Regions from separate parts of the Pseudoalteromonas sp. BSi20429 genome, predicted to be linked through region 2. Evidence: predicted binding sites of a transcription regulator. Region 2 holds the regulator's gene; the other holds the start of a gene.
What was found. Region 2 encodes LexA, which represses DNA repair genes until DNA is damaged. Its sites were predicted from a motif close to TACTGTATNNNNATACAGTA; they were not measured.
Positions count from the first base shown of each region.

Region 1: a site for LexA is predicted at 1,968-1,987, ahead of P20429_RS08960 (SulA-like leucine-rich domain-containing protein). Genes of this name have one in related genera too.

Region 1 covers NZ_BADV01000051.1:269-5,549, reverse strand. The annotation lists gene P20429_RS08950 (NCS2 family permease) at 1-1,129, opposite strand, end outside; gene P20429_RS08955 (tetratricopeptide repeat protein) at 1,248-1,712, shown strand; gene P20429_RS08960 (SulA-like leucine-rich domain-containing protein) at 2,010-2,444, shown strand; gene P20429_RS08965 (YchJ family protein) at 2,483-2,962, shown strand; gene P20429_RS08970 (diguanylate cyclase) at 3,037-3,954, opposite strand; gene P20429_RS08975 (DUF6172 family protein) at 4,148-4,450, opposite strand; gene P20429_RS08980 (VC2046/SO_2500 family protein) at 4,630-5,157, opposite strand; tRNA gene P20429_RS08985 (tRNA-Tyr) at 5,270-5,281, shown strand, end outside.
Region 2 covers NZ_BADV01000071.1:7,522-20,289, reverse strand. The annotation lists gene P20429_RS21060 (DUF2909 family protein) at 1-309, shown strand; gene P20429_RS06010 (cytochrome c oxidase subunit 3) at 212-1,087, opposite strand; gene P20429_RS06015 (cytochrome c oxidase assembly protein) at 1,123-1,653, opposite strand; gene ctaD (cytochrome c oxidase subunit I) at 1,653-3,245, opposite strand; gene coxB (cytochrome c oxidase subunit II) at 3,245-4,387, opposite strand; gene lexA (transcriptional repressor LexA) at 4,871-5,488, opposite strand; gene P20429_RS06035 (PaaI family thioesterase) at 5,656-6,096, shown strand; gene P20429_RS06040 (hypothetical protein) at 6,097-6,477, opposite strand; gene P20429_RS06045 (membrane protein) at 6,791-7,516, shown strand; gene P20429_RS06050 (chaperone modulator CbpM) at 7,592-7,912, opposite strand; gene P20429_RS06055 (DnaJ C-terminal domain-containing protein) at 7,912-8,880, opposite strand; gene P20429_RS06060 (endonuclease) at 9,112-9,765, shown strand; gene P20429_RS20895 (hypothetical protein) at 9,865-10,272, shown strand; gene P20429_RS19755 (S41 family peptidase) at 10,256-11,470, shown strand; gene P20429_RS06065 (hypothetical protein) at 11,470-11,841, shown strand; gene hmpA (NO-inducible flavohemoprotein) at 11,922-12,768, opposite strand, start outside.

The DNA.
Region 1 (5,281 bases), on a different contig from region 2:
CCACAGTAACAGGAATTGCATCGGTCATATCATCCCAGTTTACAAACTTTAAATTTTGCAGCATCAGAACAGCGACATATAAAATAGCGCCTGCCGTAGCATAAGCCGGTACCATTTGTGCAAGCGGTGCAAAAAACATCATTAGTAAAAAGCAAATGCCTACAACTACAGCTGTTAAGCCAGTACGTCCGCCAACAGATACACCAGCAACCGATTCTATATACGATGTAGTCGTAGACGTACCTAGCATCGCACCTGCAATTGTTGCTGAGCTGTCAGCACTTAATGCGCGCCCTAAACGAGGCATGTTACCTTTTTCATCAGCTAAACCTGCTTTTTGAGTTACCGCAACTAATGTACCCGAAGTATCAAAAAGATCGACAAACAAGAAAGCAAAAATAACACTCATCATTGATATATCAAAAGCGGCTGCAAAATCTAGCTGCATAAAAGTAGGCATTATTGATGGTGGCATAGCCATAACACCGTGATATTCAACAAGCCCAAAACTTAGAGCAATGCCAGTCACTAATAAAATACTAATAAGCACGCCACTTTTAAAGTCGCGATATAAAAGCGCTGCAATTACAAAAAAGCTTAATATAGCCAATAACGGTCCTGGAGAAGTAATGTCGCCCAACTGTACTAATGTTGCCGGGCTTGAGACAATAATGCCTGCATTTTTAAGGGCAATTAATGCTAAAAAAGCACCTATACCCGTTGCGATTGCTCGCTTGAGCACCAGAGGTATGGCATTAATAATCCACTCTCTGACTTTAAATAAGCTTAAAAACAAAAATATACAACCCGACATAAATACAGCCCCTAACGCGGCTTGCCAGGTATAACCCATTCCTAATACGACACCATACGTAAAAAAGGCATTTAGCCCCATACCAGGCGCTAATGCTAATGGATAATTAGCCCATAAACCCATTATAAAACAGCCTATCGCAGCTGCTATACATGTCGCTACAAATGCAGCCCCTTGATCCATCCCAGCCTCTGCAAGCATAGCCGGATTTACAAATACAATGTATACCATAGTTATAAAGGTAGTTAGGCCAGCAACGCATTCGCGTTTAACTGTTGAATTATTTTCGCTCAGTTTAAATAAGGCTTCGAACATAATAAACTTGTGATAGTAAAAAGTGGCGAGATTTTAACATAAAAATTATCTTTTACAGGACATTTTACCTTGCTATATACTAAACTGTTAAAGTAGTTAAAATAATAAATGAACCAATATGCTTAAAACAACACCTTGTGAGCAAGACTTAGAGCAACAGCTAGATAATATTTTAGGTTTTGTTACTCAACCCGAAAACACCTCTGTGCCCGTTGATAATAAAAAAGATGAGCAAAGTACGTTAAATAAAGCCCTATATTATTTAAAAAATAATCAAGCTCCATTGGCTGCAAAATGGATGCGACTTGCTGCAATGGCGGGAAACCATAGAGCACAGTTTTATTTAGGTTTATTTTTTGTGAAAGGTGAAGGCGTGCCACAAAGTGTATTTCATGCTGTAGCTTGGTTAAGCTTAGCAAGTAGCCAAGGGTACGCCCCTGCCACTGCAGCGGTTACAGATATACGCAAACATATCGAAACTAAGCGATTTAAAGATGCTCAATGTTATGCGGCAAGTTTGTACGAACAAATCCACCAACTCCAGTTTTCTCATATGATCCCTCGCACGAGTGAAAACACATAAGCTAGCTATAGCAGAAGTACTGTATGCAGTGTAAAAAATACTGTATATGGTTACAAAGATAATCCTATACAGTATAAAACCCCAAAATGAAGACACTGCTCAAAAATTTATTTTTAGAATACCTTCTCAAAAATAATTCCATAACAATCTGATTAATAAAGAATTATAAATTCAAAAAATAAAAACAATGATCAAAAGCTGAATAACTGTACAAATAAATAGCATAAAAGGCTTGCACGAAAGCACTGTATAAACTACTGTATACGAATACTGTATAAAAACCCAGTGAGTGAAATTATGTTACAGCCTATTACCGTAAGAACAGTTAAAAGTTACCAGCAAGATGAGCAAAGCGATTGCGTGAATTTGATTCAAATTGAAGATGAAATTTCAGCGACCTTTGAGCTTTTAAAAGTATTACACCAATACAATAGCTCTAATGCATGGACGTTACTAATTGCTCCAGATCACGTACCTAGCAAAGCTTTACTTGACTCATGCTCTATTGATACAAGTAAATTACTTGTTATTAGACAGAAGCACCTAGTAAATTTAGAGTATGTATTAAATTCTGCATTACATAACGGAAACTTTGCAGCGGTAATTACCTGGACCGATATAGTTAATAACCAACTACTTACGAATCTATCGTTCGATTTAAGTAAAACGAATACAAAACTATACTGTTTTACTAAAAAGTCTCAAACAACAGAGATATCACTCGCCCAATAAGCTTGTTAAACTAATGTTTTAGACTTTGTATTATTATTATGACTTCACTCAATACCACATTATGTTTTTGCAGCAGTGGGCACAATTATGCCGATTGCTGCGAGCCGCTTCACTTATCTGTTAAGCAAGCTGACTCTCCTGAACAACTTATGCGCTCACGATTCAGTGCTTATGTTATTAAAAACGCAGAATATGTTTATCAAACCTACGCAAAAGAAAAACAAGCTGAAAATCCGGTTAAAGAAATCAATGATTTTGCTAACAGCTGTCGATTTATAAATCTTGATGTAATTGGGTCAAGCCATGATGTCGATACCGGCACTGTAGAATTTAAAGCCCAATATTTTTATCAAAACTTATTTTGTGAGCTTCACGAAAAATCGCAGTTTATTAAAGAAAACACTCAATGGCGTTATTTAGATGGCACTATATATCCTGTTGAAGATATTAAAGTGGGCAGAAATGATGACTGCCCATGTGGTAGCAATAAAAAGTACAAAAAATGTCATAGCGTGTAATAAATAATCTTATTTAATATTTATCACCTACAAGGTGTTTTTAAGTGGCAAAGTGATTTATTAGCTAGCTAAACTTAAAAACACACTTGGTTACGACCTTGCATTTTAGACTCATACATTTTTTCATCTGCGATCTGCAAGGTGTTTTTGTTATTTACATACGGTTGTAGGGTTGCACCGCCAATACTAATAGTAACAAAGTCATATTCTGAATATCTGTGTAATATTCCTAAATCGACCACATTTTGTTTAATTTTATCAGCAACACAAATTGCACCTCCAGTGCTTGTATGCGGTAGAACAACTACAAACTCTTCGCCGCCGTAACGCGCAACAAAATCGGTTGGCCTTTGCAAACTATTAGTAATAGTTTGTGCAACAAGGTTTAAAACCGTATCGCCTTGCACATGACCATAAAGATCGTTGTATTGCTTAAAGTAGTCTATATCGATGAGTAATAGTGCATAGTCGACTTTTTCTCGTAAGGCGCTTCGTTCCATTTTAGAAAAATGCGCATCAAAATAACGACGATTGAATACCTTTGTTAAATCATCTAGAAATACTTTTTGATTGAGTAAGTCATGTTGCAATTTCATCGTAATATGGGCGCGCACTCTTCTATATAAAGTTTCCGAGTTAGTTGGTTTCTTTATAAAATCTACAGCCCCTGCTTCCCAGCACTCTTCTTCTTGATTTTCAGATGAGGTTACAAAAATAACGGGGATATCTTGTGTTTCAGATATATTTTTTAATTTTAGACATGTTTCAATACCACTCATTCCTTCCATATTAATATCGAGTAGTATTATATCTGGCGGATTATGTTTACAAATTTCAATCGCATCCTCACCACAGCTCGTTGTTGTTATACTAAAATGCTCTGATAATATTTTTTTTAATACAATTAAGCTTAATAGCTGATCGTCAACGACAAGTACCTTAGAGCTCTTTAAGCTTAATTTCAATTGGTGGTCAGAGTAATTTATAGGCATGGTACAACTGTTTTGTTTTTTTAATTAAACACACCCTATATCACTATATTTTGTTATGCAAATGTTAATAAATTAAAATTCTACTTATTAGTTACTAATAAAAATGATTTATGGTGAATCTTTAATGCATAAAAACAAAAAATGAGCCACTTGGGCTCATTTTAAAACTTCGAACACTTAATTAAATTAAGTGTTATTCGTCATCATCTAAATCTAACTGTTGACGTTGAGCAGGTCGAGCTAAAATCTCTACATAGAAAGAGGTCAAACCTTGCTTTTCAATTTCGCCAATTTGGTTACTTAATTCAGCAACGTGCACAACTTGCGCATCTTCAGCTGTGTTACCAAACTTACAGTCAAATGCCCAATAGTCAGCATCTTCAGGTAGCGTTTTATTACGCTCTCTTTTCAAATATTTTTTCACTTCGTGCTTTGCAGCATCAACCATACGAGGGTATTTGATTTTCTCGTGATTTAGCGTGAATGTTTTCTTCATTACGTTCCTAATTACCTTGGTTTAATGATAATGGCATTTCATGTCATACCATTTGACGCCATTATAGCAATTGCATTTAATTTTTGGATGCTTTTTTTTCATTAAATCAATTATTAGCAAATATATAAAGCAGACCCGTTATAAAGCATATATTAACTGGTGATTATTACAATCATATATCACACAGCAATAAGTTGAAGTGGTTGATGTATTGCATCATTATTAAGGCTGTCGTAAAAAGCAGCTGCATCTATAGGGGGATTGGCTAGTTGGGTTTGTTCGCTTTTAATTCTTCTTCTGACGGCAAGCTCACAGTTATCTATTATATTAAGTGGAATATGCTTGTCATCATTTCTAATCGCAAGTGGTTCAGGGCTTAAGCATTGTCTTAACTTAATACTTGTCATACCGCAGCGCGCTCCTTCTTGAGATATTAATGATGCATTAAATTGTCCAACCAACATATTATATTCATCAGGGGCTAAAAGTTGCTTTGGACCTGCGCCAAATTGCTTTCTTAACGCCTCTTCTTCTATAACTAAATTATCTATTTCAGTTTTTGGTAAATGAAATTGACTAAAGTCGAGTGCGTCATGTGACAGCATCGCTAATAATAGTGCAAATTCGCCACGGCGATTTTCATGCACACTATTATTGAGTCTACTGTTTAACTGACTCTCTGTGATTAACAAATCATCTATTTGCATAGTCTTTAGCCGATTGTGGTAACTGATAGATATTTATCGGCTTTATTTCAATTTTCTTTAGCTTTTTTCTTTACTTAAATACGCAATTTGCTATTATCAGCGCCGTTGCATTGGAGGGGTTCCC
Region 2 (12,768 bases):
GTGATTATTAAAATTATTATCGTACTGTTGTTAATATTTATACTTTTTAACTTATTTAGAGCATTGTTTATTATGGTGTCAGGGAAAACTGGGGGACGACCTATGTCTCACTTTTTAGGTCGTCGCGTATTGTTTTCGGTCGTTGTTTTAGTTGTTGTTATTGCAGCGCTTAAACTTGGTTTTATTAAAGCAAATAATTCGCCAATAAACGCTACAGCACATATACAAATACAAACAAACACAGCCACACCACATCAACAAAGTGCCAATACCAAGCAGCTGCTTGAAAAGCAAAATGCTTATCTTTAGTAAAGTGCCCTTTTAATATCCGTAAAAATATTACAAATAAAAGTACCGTTCCTAGCGTTACATGCATGCCATGAAAACCAGTCAATAAAAAGAACGTATTACCGTAAATACCCGCATCTAGCGTTAGATTAAGGTCATTATATGCATGCATGTACTCCTCAACTTGCAGCCCTAAAAAGCAAACACCCAACAAAATAGTAGCGCCTAAAAAAACTTTAAGTGGAGTGCGTTTATTGTTTTCCATCGCTACATGGGCAAAATGTAAAGTAACTGAGGAAGTAAGCAGTATTAAGGTATTTATAAGCGGTAAGCCTTGCCAGCCCATAGCTTGAGTAGTTTCGCCAGCAGGTGTTGAAACTAGCGGCCAAACGGCTTCAAAAGTAGGCCATAAAACCTCGTTAGTCATTGCATTATTGCCTGCGCCTCCAAGCCAAGGTACCGACAATACCCGTGCATAAAAAAGCGCACCAAAAAAGGCCATAAAAAACATAACTTCAGAAAAAATAAACCAGCTCATACCTTGTCTAAAAGAGCGATCCATTTGTGCTGAGTACAAACCTTGGTCCGATTCACTAATTACATTTTTAAACCAGCTAAACAACATATAAACAAGTACAACAATACCGGCATAAAGCAGATAAACCCCGCTACCACCTTCTTTACCTACACTCATAACAGTCAAGCCTGCCCCTACTGCAATAAAAAACAATGCAACAGCACCTACAATAGGCCATGGGCTATGCTCAGGTACATAATAATGCTCATATTCTTGATTCATTCTATTTACTCCTAGTTTCACACTAGTTTAAAAAGCTAGTTATTACTTGCCACCAGCTGTTCACTAATATCAAATACGGTATAAGATAAAGTTAATTCTTCAATATCGCTTGGCAATGCGGTATCAACATAAAAAAGTAATTTAAATTCAAGTTCTTCCCCTGCTTTTAGAGGTTGCTGATCAAAGCAAAAACAGGCTATTTTGTGTAAATACTTTGCCGCTTTACCTGGCGAGACTGATGGTACAGCCTGCATTACTTTATCTAGGTTGCTGTTATTTTTAGCACTAAACATTACTTCACGCATTGCACCGGGTTTTACCACTACACTGTATTCTTTTGATTTAACTTCAAACGGTGCACCACTTTGTGCGTGAGTAGTAAAGCTAACGCCGACTTCTCGGTTTTGTACTATTTGTGTACTTTGCTCTGCCTGCTCAAGCGAAGGTTTTCCATTAAGCCCTGTTACATCACAAAACACGTCATACAAAGGTACTAAAGCAAAGGCAAAGGCAAACATGCCTATGCAAATAAGTACCAAACGTTTGAGTAGCGGTGCGTGTGTCATTACTTAATTACCGGCGGCGTAGAAAAAGTATGATATGGCGCTGGAGAGTCAACTTCCCACTCAAGCCCTTCTGCCCCTTCCCATACTTTTGCAGGCACTTTATCACCGCCACGCGCGCATTTAATTACCACAGCTACAAACAACAATTGCGATAAACCAAAGGCAAATCCACCAATACTTATGATTGCGTTAAAGTCGGCAAATTGAAGTGCATAATCGGGAATTCGACGCGGCATACCGGCAAGCCCTACAAAATGCATAGGAAAAAACAGTACGTTCACACTCACCAGCGATAGCCAAAAATGCCATTTAGCTAGCGTGATATTAAACATATTGCCCGTCCACTTGGGCAGCCAGTAATAGGCCCCCGCCATTATCGAAAATACAGCCCCTGTTACTAATACATAATGAAAATGCGCCACTACAAAATAAGTATCGTGGTACTGAAAGTCAGCAGGTGTAATTGCCAGCATCAACCCCGAAAAGCCACCTAAGGTAAACAGCACAATAAACGCAATACTAAAAAGCATTGGCACTTCAAAAGTTATTGAGCCTTTCCACATTGTGGCAACCCAATTAAATACTTTTACTCCTGTAGGTACCGATATAAGCATGGTCGCGTACATAAAAAACAACTCGCCAGCGACCGGCATCCCAGTGGTAAACATATGATGAGCCCATACAATAAAGCTCAATAGTGCTATGGAGGATGTGGCGTATACCATTGAGGCATAGCCAAAAAGTTTTTTACGAGAAAAGGTAGGTACTATTGTAGATATAATGCCAAAGGCAGGAAGAATCATTATGTATACTTCGGGATGGCCAAAAAACCAAAAAATGTGTTGGAACATCACCGGGTCGCCACCGCCTGCGGCATCAAAAAAGCTGGTCGCAAAATACTTATCGGTAAGTACCATAGTGACAGCGCCTGCAAGCACTGGCATTACCGCTATTAATAAAAAGGCAGTAATTAACCACGTCCATACAAATAAGGGCAACTTCATCCATGTCATGCCAGGGGCACGTAAGTTCACTATGGTTACAATCACATTGATTGCGCCCATTATTGAGCTAATCCCCATAATATGTACGGCAAATACAAACAATGCAGTATTATCATTACTGTATGTTGTAGACAGTGGTGCATAAAAAGTCCAACCAAATGCAGGACCCCCACCAGGCATAAATAACGATGCCAATAGGATTAAAAACGCAAACGGTAAAATCCAAAAGCTCCAGTTATTCATTCTTGGCAATGCCATATCTGGCGCGCCAATCATGAGTGGTATCATCCAGTTAGCAAGGCCTGTAAAGGCCGGCATAACCGCACCAAACACCATAATTAAACCATGCACGGTGGTCATTTGATTAAAAAAGTGAGGATCGACCAACTGTAAACCTGGTTGAAATAATTCAGCTCTGATCACCATGGCCATTCCACCACCAATTAAGAACATGGTCAGCGAAAAAATTAAATATAAACTACCTATATCTTTATGATTAGTTGTGTAAAGCCAGCGTTTAAAACCTTTAGCTGGGTGATGAGCATGATGAGCTTCATTGGCGTTAGGTTGTTCTACTATGCTACTCATTAGTTCGCCTCCACTTTGGCATCAAGTGCTGCCTGTATTTGACTCGGTTGAATAACATCACCCGTATCATTACCCCACGCATTACGTTTATAAGTAATAACCGCTGCTAATTGCTTTATAGATAACTGTTTGGCAAATGCTTGCATTGCCGTACCGGGTCGCCCATGGGTAACTACATCAATGTGATCTTTTATATCGCCAAGCACTATCGGGCTGCCTTTAAGTGCAGGAAATACACCCGGTAACCCCATGCCAGTAGGCTGATGACATGCAGCACAATTGGCCATATATACTTGTTCGCCTAAAGTCATTAATTCTTCTTTCGGGAGGGTTTTATCAAGTAATGCGGCATCTGCTAATACTGCTTTTTGTTTAGCTTGCTTTGCATCTGCAAGCCACGTTTTAAAATCAGCCTCAGATTTAGCGACCACCACAACGGGCATAAAGCCATGATCTTTACCACACAACTCAGCACATTGGCCTCGGTAAGTACCTTCTTCGTTTATGTTCGTCCATGTTTCGTTTATAAAGCCGGGATTCGCATCTTTTTTAACTGCAAAATCAGGTACCCACCAAGAGTGAATAACATCGTCAGAAGTCATTAAAAATCGTACTTTTTGATTTATTGGCAGTACGAGAGGTTTATCAACCTCAAGTAAGTAGTTAGGATTTTTATCTGCAAGATTCGCTATTTCATCTTGCGGGGTAGATAAAATAGAGTAGAACTCTACATCTTCACCCATATATTCATAATGCCATTTCCATTGCGAGCCTGTAATTTTAATAGTGAGATCAGCTTTGCTGGCATCTTCCATTGCAATTAGAGTTTTAGTGGCTGGTACTGCCATAGCAATTAAAATAACAAACGGGATTGCAGTCCAAAGTATTTCTACTTTAGTGCTTTCGTGAAATTGGGCAGGTACAGCCCCTTTAGATTTACGGTGATGAATAAGTGCCCAAAACATAATTGCGAACACTATCACCCCAATCACACAACATATTATAAATATGGTCATGTGCAGCTGATATACATTATTGCTTATATCGGTTACGCCTTTGCGCATATTGTATTGGCTGTTAGCCAAAACTGGGTGCGAAAAAACACATAATATAAGCCACAAGGTAGAGGTCAGTTTACCCATGTGACGGCTCCTTTGATGCTATTGCGAATGCAAAGCGAAGAGGCATACGGCTTAAACGCCAATTCGTTATTTTTATTTTTTTAGTCAATCTCATTTAATATTGATTGGTTTTGCTGCGCCAACAACGTGTTTGTGTATATTGTGTGTTCTCAAAACTAAAAAGCTGTGAGTTATTATTAGCTCAGCACATTAATAATTAGCTAAAAAATGAACAACAAGCAAGTTTTAGTATAAAAAACAACCAGGTGATATTGAGTAATTAATAAAAAATCAGTAACCAACTAGGTAACAGGAAGTTCAAAAGATGAGCAAAACAAAGGGGTTTAACGCATTCGGAGGGGGAAAATATAAGTGCAAAAAAGTTTACAGCTTAAATTGTCAGTGAGCTATTTATGCCCTATTTTTAGTGCGAATTTAAAGCAGAAAATGCGTACTAATTAGTACGCATTTATAAAACTGCTTGTTTAAAAGCTATTTTTAAAGTCACATCCAATCAGCGTTTCTTATAACGCCAACGGCTAAGCCTTCAATATTAAAAGACTCATTCTCAAGATCTACTTCAATAGATTCAAAATCGTCGTTTTCAGCATGAAGTAATACTTTACGACCCGCTTTCTCAAGACGTTTTACAGTTACGTCTTCGTCTAGGCGGGCAACAACAACTTGCCCGTTTTCAGCGGTTTGAGTACGATGTACAGCAAGTAAATCACCATCCATAATACCAATATCTTTCATGCTCATACCGTTAACGCGTAGTAAAAAATCTGCAGCCGGTTTAAACATTAATGGATCGATTTTGCAGTGACTTTCAACGTGCTCTTGCGCCAAAATAGGTGAACCAGCAGCAACACGCCCTATAAGCGGTAAACCTAATTGTTCTGGCTCTTCTTCTTCAATTAACTGAATACCACGGCTTGCACCTGGTTTCATTTTAATTGCGCCTTTTTTAGCAAGTGCTTTTAAATGTTCTTCAGCAGCATTGGCACTTTTAAAACCTAATGTTTGCGCTATTTCAGCACGTGTAGGAGGCATACCAGTGTCTTTAATAAAAACTTTAATTAGTTCGAGTATTTGAGCTTGGCGGTTCGTTAATGGTCGCATACAACTGGTTTTCCATACAGTACATTTAACTGTGAGTATATACAGTTAAATAAAAATCGCAAATTTAAATTAAGCCTTAAAATAGCCAAAGTAATTTCACTTGTGTACATTTTAGGGATATAACTAAAGCTAGGTTTATAAATGATTAAAAAAGCAAAGGAGTCATTATGAGTATTTGGTACCAGCCCATCACTTTAGAGCTGTGCAAGCAGTTAGAACAAGGCATTGATGGCCAAGGAACATTAATGAAAACCATGGGAATAGAAGTCACTGAAATTGGTGATGATTACTTAGTAGCCACTATGCCGGCAATTCCTGAGCATCATAACCCAATGGGAATGGTTCACGGCGGTGCTAACGTTGTACTTGCCGAAACAGTTGCCAGCTATGCAGCTAACTTTGTTGTCGATTTTACAAAATTTTACTGCGTGGGGCAGGAAATTAGCGCAAGTCATTTAAAAGCATCTCGCAACGGCACTTTAACAGCAACGGCAAGAGCGTTTCATATTGGCAAACGTAGTTCAGTGTGGGAAATAAAAATTACAAATAGCCGCAATGAGCTGTGCTGCGTATCAAAAATGACCGCAGCAGTCGTAGAGCGAAGGTAGTTACTTTTCGATTGGGTAAATTGTAATTTCCATACCCGCACCAATCGCAGATATACGTAGTAATGTATCTGCATCTAAGGCTTGATTAAAGCACTTAGGGGAAGTGCCTGATTCAAAACCAATATCAAACGTTCTACGTGAACAGCTTAACCATTGCTTTAGCGCGTTACGCGAACACGATTCAATAAGCTCACATATATGGTTTATTGCTTTGTCAGGCGTGTTTACTACACCTGTTGCTTCAATACGCGCTAATTGACGGTATTCGTCTTTGTCATAATGTAAAATCGTCGCGACTTTTTTCAAGTCTGCCACTAGCAAACTAATATCTTGCTTTGATTCAAGCTCAAGATCTACATTTAAAAATTGAATTTCCGACATCGTTTCGTATTTATCCTCTAATAATTTCATTGCAAACTTTAACGCAGTTTTACCGTTATACCAAATCAACTATGCTCTATTAACCACTTTATATAGATATTTCGCAGCTTTTAAGTATTTTTTAGCGTTTAAAGCTAGCTGGATATCAAACACTCAGCTCAATTAAACAAATAAGTCATGTTAGCAATTTAAGTGTAATCTTTTTTATTTTTAAATGATTACAGTAAGCTATAGTTTAAACTGCGACAAAATGTCGCAGTAACTAATCCCATTAATGTAATAAACTAGCCTCTAAAAATAATAAGACTAAAACATGAATAAAAAAATATTTAAGTATGCTCGCAAGTTACATAAATGGCTCGGTTATTTGCTCACATTACAAATTTTAGCTTGGCTATTAGGCGGTTTAGTCATGAGCGCTATTCCTCTTGATAAAGTTCATGGGGAGCATCTTGCAACACGTACTCTTAATAACCCATTTACGCAGGCTGATTATGTTGCCTCCCTTGACGATATTGCATCTCAGGTGGTTAATCCAACACAAATAATTTTTGAGAACTTTTTAACCACACCTATAATTACAGTAATAAATAAAGATGAACAGCAAAGCTTTAACGGTATAACAGGCCGGCCTTTTGAGCCGCCAACTAAAATACAAATTACCGCAAATGCTAAAGCACACTTACTTATTGATGCTCAAGTGACAAGCGCTGTACTGCTAAAGCAAGGTATGCGAGAAGTTGGATATAAAACCAATGTTTGGCAGGTACAATTTGACGACACATTTAACACAACACTGTATTTGTCAGAAAATAACGGCAGAGTTGTCACCGTTCGCAGCACACTATGGCGAATTTTCGACTTTTTTTGGATGTTACATATTATGGATTACGATGAGCGAGAGGATTTTAATAATCCGCTGCTTATTAGTTTTGCAGCAACCAGCGTACTTTTTTGCCTAAGTGGAATATTACTACTTATGCAAAACATACGACTAAAACGATTTATCCGAATTAAAAGTAAGAATAAATCAAAGTAGTCATATTGGTTTTTAAGAACTAGCGCACTTTCACCAAAGAGTAAATAAGCCCTAGGAAGTACCCAAGGGCAGATTTTATTCCAAGTGTTTAAATCGACTCAAATGTCGCTTTAACATTTCGTTTTCGAAAATCAACTCATCACGCTCATCCAGCAATTGTAAAACTAAAGCTATTGCCGACCAATCTAACGAAAAGTCATGTTGAATACGGGCCGCTTTTTTAACTAAGGTCACTGCAGATACCGTAAATTGCCACTGCGTAACATGCTTCCCCTCAATTGGAACCGCAATATTGTGCTCAACTAGCTCATATAAAATTGCTTCGCTAATATCACTACTCAAACATAGCTCTTTGCTAGTAAGTAAATCATCTTTTTGTGTCACGATAATTTGCATTATGGCTTGCTCCAGTTATTACGGGGATCAAAGTGAGCTTTTTCGGCTAATTCTTCCCAAAGTTTTTTACTGGTATCATCAACAGATGTTGGATTAACAATTTTAAGCACAGCAAATAAATCACCTTTGGCTTTTTTACTCATTAATCCCTTACCTTTAATACGCAAGCGTTGACCAGACTGACTATTAGATGGAATAGTTAATTGGATTTTGCCTGCCAACGTAGGTAAATTTATTTTTGTACCAAGAGCCGCTTCCCATGGTGCAAGAGGGACGACTATATTTAGGTTATGACCTTCAACATCAAATAATGGGTGGGGCACTAAACTAATTTGTAAGTACAAGTCGCCATTTTGCCCGTTCGCTGACCCTAATCCGCCTTGCCCTTTTAGTCGAATTCGTTCGCCATTTACTGAGCCTGCGGGAATTTTCACTTTAAGTGATTTTTTAATTTCAGAGACACGACCACTACTATCTCGCTGCGGTAACATAAACTCAACAGGCTTAACGGTATCAACTAAAGTCTCTTCAAGAAAAATCGGGAACTCTATTTCCACATCTTGTCCTTTTTGCGCGCGAGCGGCGTTACTTCTGCTCTGCCCGGAACGATTGAATCCACCGGCGCCGCCAAACATTGAATTAACAAAATCAGAAAACTCTTGATCGGTTTGAGGATCGCTTTGCTGATAATTACTTTGCGATGAGGCATTGTTACCACCATAATTACCTTGCTGTTGACGAGCACGATTTTGTTGATGACGACGTAACTCGTCGTATTTAGTGCGTTCTTCTTTGTTATGAATGACTTCGTAAGCTTCTGCTATTTCTTTAAACTTATCTTCTGCTTGAGGCTCTTTGCTTACATCTGGGTGATATTTTCTGGCTAACTTTTTATAAGCTACTTTAACCGCTTTATCGTCTGCATCAGGCGATATTCCAAGCACTGCATAATAATCAACAAATTTCATTTGCAATCCAAATCCCCATATTGAGTAAGCTTTAAGCATACTCCTTAACGTATAATCTTGTGTGGTTAAAATACGATAAATAGTAAGAAATAAATGAATAGTGAAAATAACTTTGAATAAAAAATTAATCGGACACTTTTTAGTAATATAAGTGCAGGCCTTAAGTTAACTTTATCTTTTATCTTCAAGGCTTTAAACTGCCTGTTCCTGTAGTTCACATTTGTGATGGATATGACTCGATTTATTCTGGCCTTACTGGCTTGTTGTGTGTGCGTTTCGGTATCAGCCGAACAATTTACCCGTTTTTCAACGGCTAAAAGACATTTAATTAAAACCCTCCCTGACAACGCCAAAAGTATTTACTGCGGTTGTGATATTAAAAAAGAAGGCAAAAAACTCATTCCTGATCCTTCTAACTGTGGTTACATTCCTCGAAATACACTTACCCGCTCAGGCAAAGTAAATGTGCGAGCACTACGCATTGAGTGGGAACATATTGTTCCGGCGTGGGAATTTGGTCATCAGCTACAATGTTGGCAAGATGGCGGACGTAAAAACTGCCGTAAAGTAAGTGCTAAATTTAGAAAAATGGAAGCTGATATAAATAACTTAGCGCCAGCTATTGGCGAAATTAATGCCGATCGCTCTAATTATCGTTTTGGTATGCTTAGCGAAAACGCCTCACAGTATGGTCGTTGCGAAGTAAAAGTAAACTTTAAGCAACGTGTAGTTGAACCGCCTGTCTATGCACGTAAACGTATAGCCGACACTTACGCTTACATGCAAAAAACATACGGTTTAAAAATCTCTGATAAACAGCAAAAGTTATTTAATGCGTGGAAAAAGCAAGCATTTGCAGATACAAGTAGTGCGAGCAAGCTCTAAGCTTTAACACTCATTTACATAAATCAAAGTTATAAATGTTGAATAAACGAGCGAGTGTTGTAATATTTTAAACAACTTATTTACAGAAAGTCCTTAACTATGTTTAAAAATAATAAAACCTCGCTTGCCATTTTTGCAGCACTTTCGGGCTTTGCTTTAACGGGTTGTGGCGGCGGAGGCGGTATCGACTCTGCTCCTGTAGTTACAACACCTGTTAGTAGCAGCCCAACATGGACAGCGGCGGTATTTGAGCCCTCTAACGATTTAAAAAACTTTTGCGAAACCCCTCGTACGGGTAACGATCCCTTTAATAACAACAACCCCTACCCAGATCAAGCGGGTTCTGCCCTTTATGAAAAGCTTTGGCTTCGCTCTTGGAGCGACGAAACATACCTTTGGTATGATGAGATTGCCGATAACGACCCTGAAAGCTTTACAACAGTAGCCGATTACTTCGCTCAATTAAAAACAGAGCAGCTTACCGACTCAGGTGCAAAAAAAAGATAACTTTCATTTTTCAGAACCTACTGAAGATTACTTTCAAGAAGCGCAATCGGGCGTTACTTCTGGTTACGGTATAAATTGGGCGTTTATTGGCGATACAGCCGATCGTATTTTACGCGTTGCTTATCTTGAAGATGATTCGCCGGCAAGCCAAATAGGCTTTCAACGTGGTGATACCGTACTTTCAGTTGACGGTGTTAGCATTAATACCAATACAGAGTCGGGTGTAGATATGCTTAACGAAGGTTTATTTAGTCCTACTAACGGCGACTCACATACTATTGTTGTACGCAGTAACGATGGCGCCGAAAAAACATTTAATGTAACCGCTGGCAATATTGAACAAACACCTGTTCAAAATGTTAAAACGATTACAACTGCAAATGGTTCAAGCGTGGGTTACATGCAATTTAATAGCCATATAAGCATTGCCCAAGAAGGGCTTATTGATGCGGTAAATAAGTTTAAAACCGATGGTATTGATGAGCTTGTAATCGACTTTAGATATAACGGTGGTGGTTTATTAGCACTGTCGGCACAATTGGCTTATATGGTTGCCGGTAACGCCAACGTTAACAACCGCTTTTATTATCAAACTCAACAAAACGATAAACAACCCGTTGATTCGCCCTTCCCATTTATTGATGAAGAAATAGATTACTCTACTTTTTTTAGCACAGGTGAAAACCTACCTGATTTAAACCTATCAAAGGTTTATGTATTAAGCACATCAGGCACCTGTTCGGCATCAGAAGCTTTTATTAATGGTTTAAAAGGTATAGACGCAGAAGTTATTTTAATTGGCGACACAACCTGCGGTAAGCCCTATGGCTTTACCCCAACTCATAACTGCGCAACAACCTATTACACTATTCAGTTTAGTGGCGTAAATAGCAAAGAATTTGGCGAATACGCTGCGGGTTTTACACCAACCCCTACTCCACAATTTGATGCTGATGTTCAAGGTTGTGAAATTGAGGACGACTTTGATCATCAGTTAGGCGACAGTGACGAGGCCGTTTTAGCCACCGCATTATTTCATGTTGAAAATGGCAGTTGTCCAGTTAGAACGGCTGCTGCAAAAGCAGAACCAGCTAATTTTTCAAGCTCTCGTGAATCTCTCATTCCTTTAAATATGCCGGTACAATTTACCCAGCGTAATATGGACTTAACTTGGCCAACGCTGGGTGAGGAAAGGTAATGGCTAAATTATTACTCCCATTAGCCACCTTGCTCGCTTTAGGCGGATGCCAAAGTGTAGATAGTGAGCCTGCTAAACCCGCTATATTAACGAGCGTTAATCCCAGCGTTATTACAACACTACAACAGGCAATTCAACAAGCTAAGGGAGGCACATTAGTAACACTTGCCGATTCGGTATTTACTAAACGTAGCGAACTGCTAATTGATCATGCAATGAGTAAAGGGTCTGATGGCAGAGTAATTATGGGCGCGCATAATATAAAATCTGAGAAGTTTATTTTGCAACTACGTAATAACCAATGCGAGCTTTACTATCCTAAAAAAGAGCTTACTACAGTACTTGAAGGTGTTACCTGTAAAGAGTTATAAGGCACTTTATTAATGTTTATAAATTAATAAAAAAGGCGCGCAGCATATCGCTGCGCGCCTTTTTCTATTTTAAACCGTTATTACAAGTCTTGATGCGGACCAAACACTTCATAATGAATCTGCTCATTTTTAACACCTAATTCAAGTAACTGGTTTTTTATAAATGCCATAAAACCGGCAGGACCACATAAGTAAAAGTCACCATTACTCAATGGTAGCTGTGCTTGTACTGCGTTTAAGTTCATTAACCCAGTAAAGTCAGCGCCCTCTGTCGCTTGGTTAAACCACGTCATTGTTTGTAAACGGTTATAAACTGCATTTAACTCATTTAAATATTTTGAAAACGAATGCTGCTGAGTATTTTCGCAGGCATGTAAATACATAATATTTTGATTAGAGTTATCGCTTAATAACGTTTCGAGCATTGCTAGCATTGGCGTTTGCCCAACACCTGCTGAAATGAGTACCGCTGGACTTGTATTATTACGTAAAAAGAAGTCTCCTGCCGGCGGGTATAACTCAACAATAGTGCCTTGCTCTAATGAGTGTAAATAATTAGACACCATGCCAGGCTTTGGCTGTAGCTCTTTTTTAACACTAATACGGTAGTTTTTAGCGTTACTTTTTTGCGAAATAGAATATTGGCGAATTTCTTCATATTCAGCGCCCTCCGGCTTAACTTTAATACCTAAATACTGCCCTGGTTTATGTGTAATAACAGCTTCGCCATCAACTGGCGTAAGTGTAAAGCTCGTTACTAGTTCTGATTCAGCCTGTTTGTTGGTTATTTCAAATTGGCGAGTTCCCGCCCAACCACCGTGTTTATTTTTACTGTGCTCATACAAAGCAGCTTCTTCAGTTATACAAATGTCAGCAAGTACGCCGTAAGCTTCGCGCCAAGCGTATTCAACATCGGGAGTAAATTGC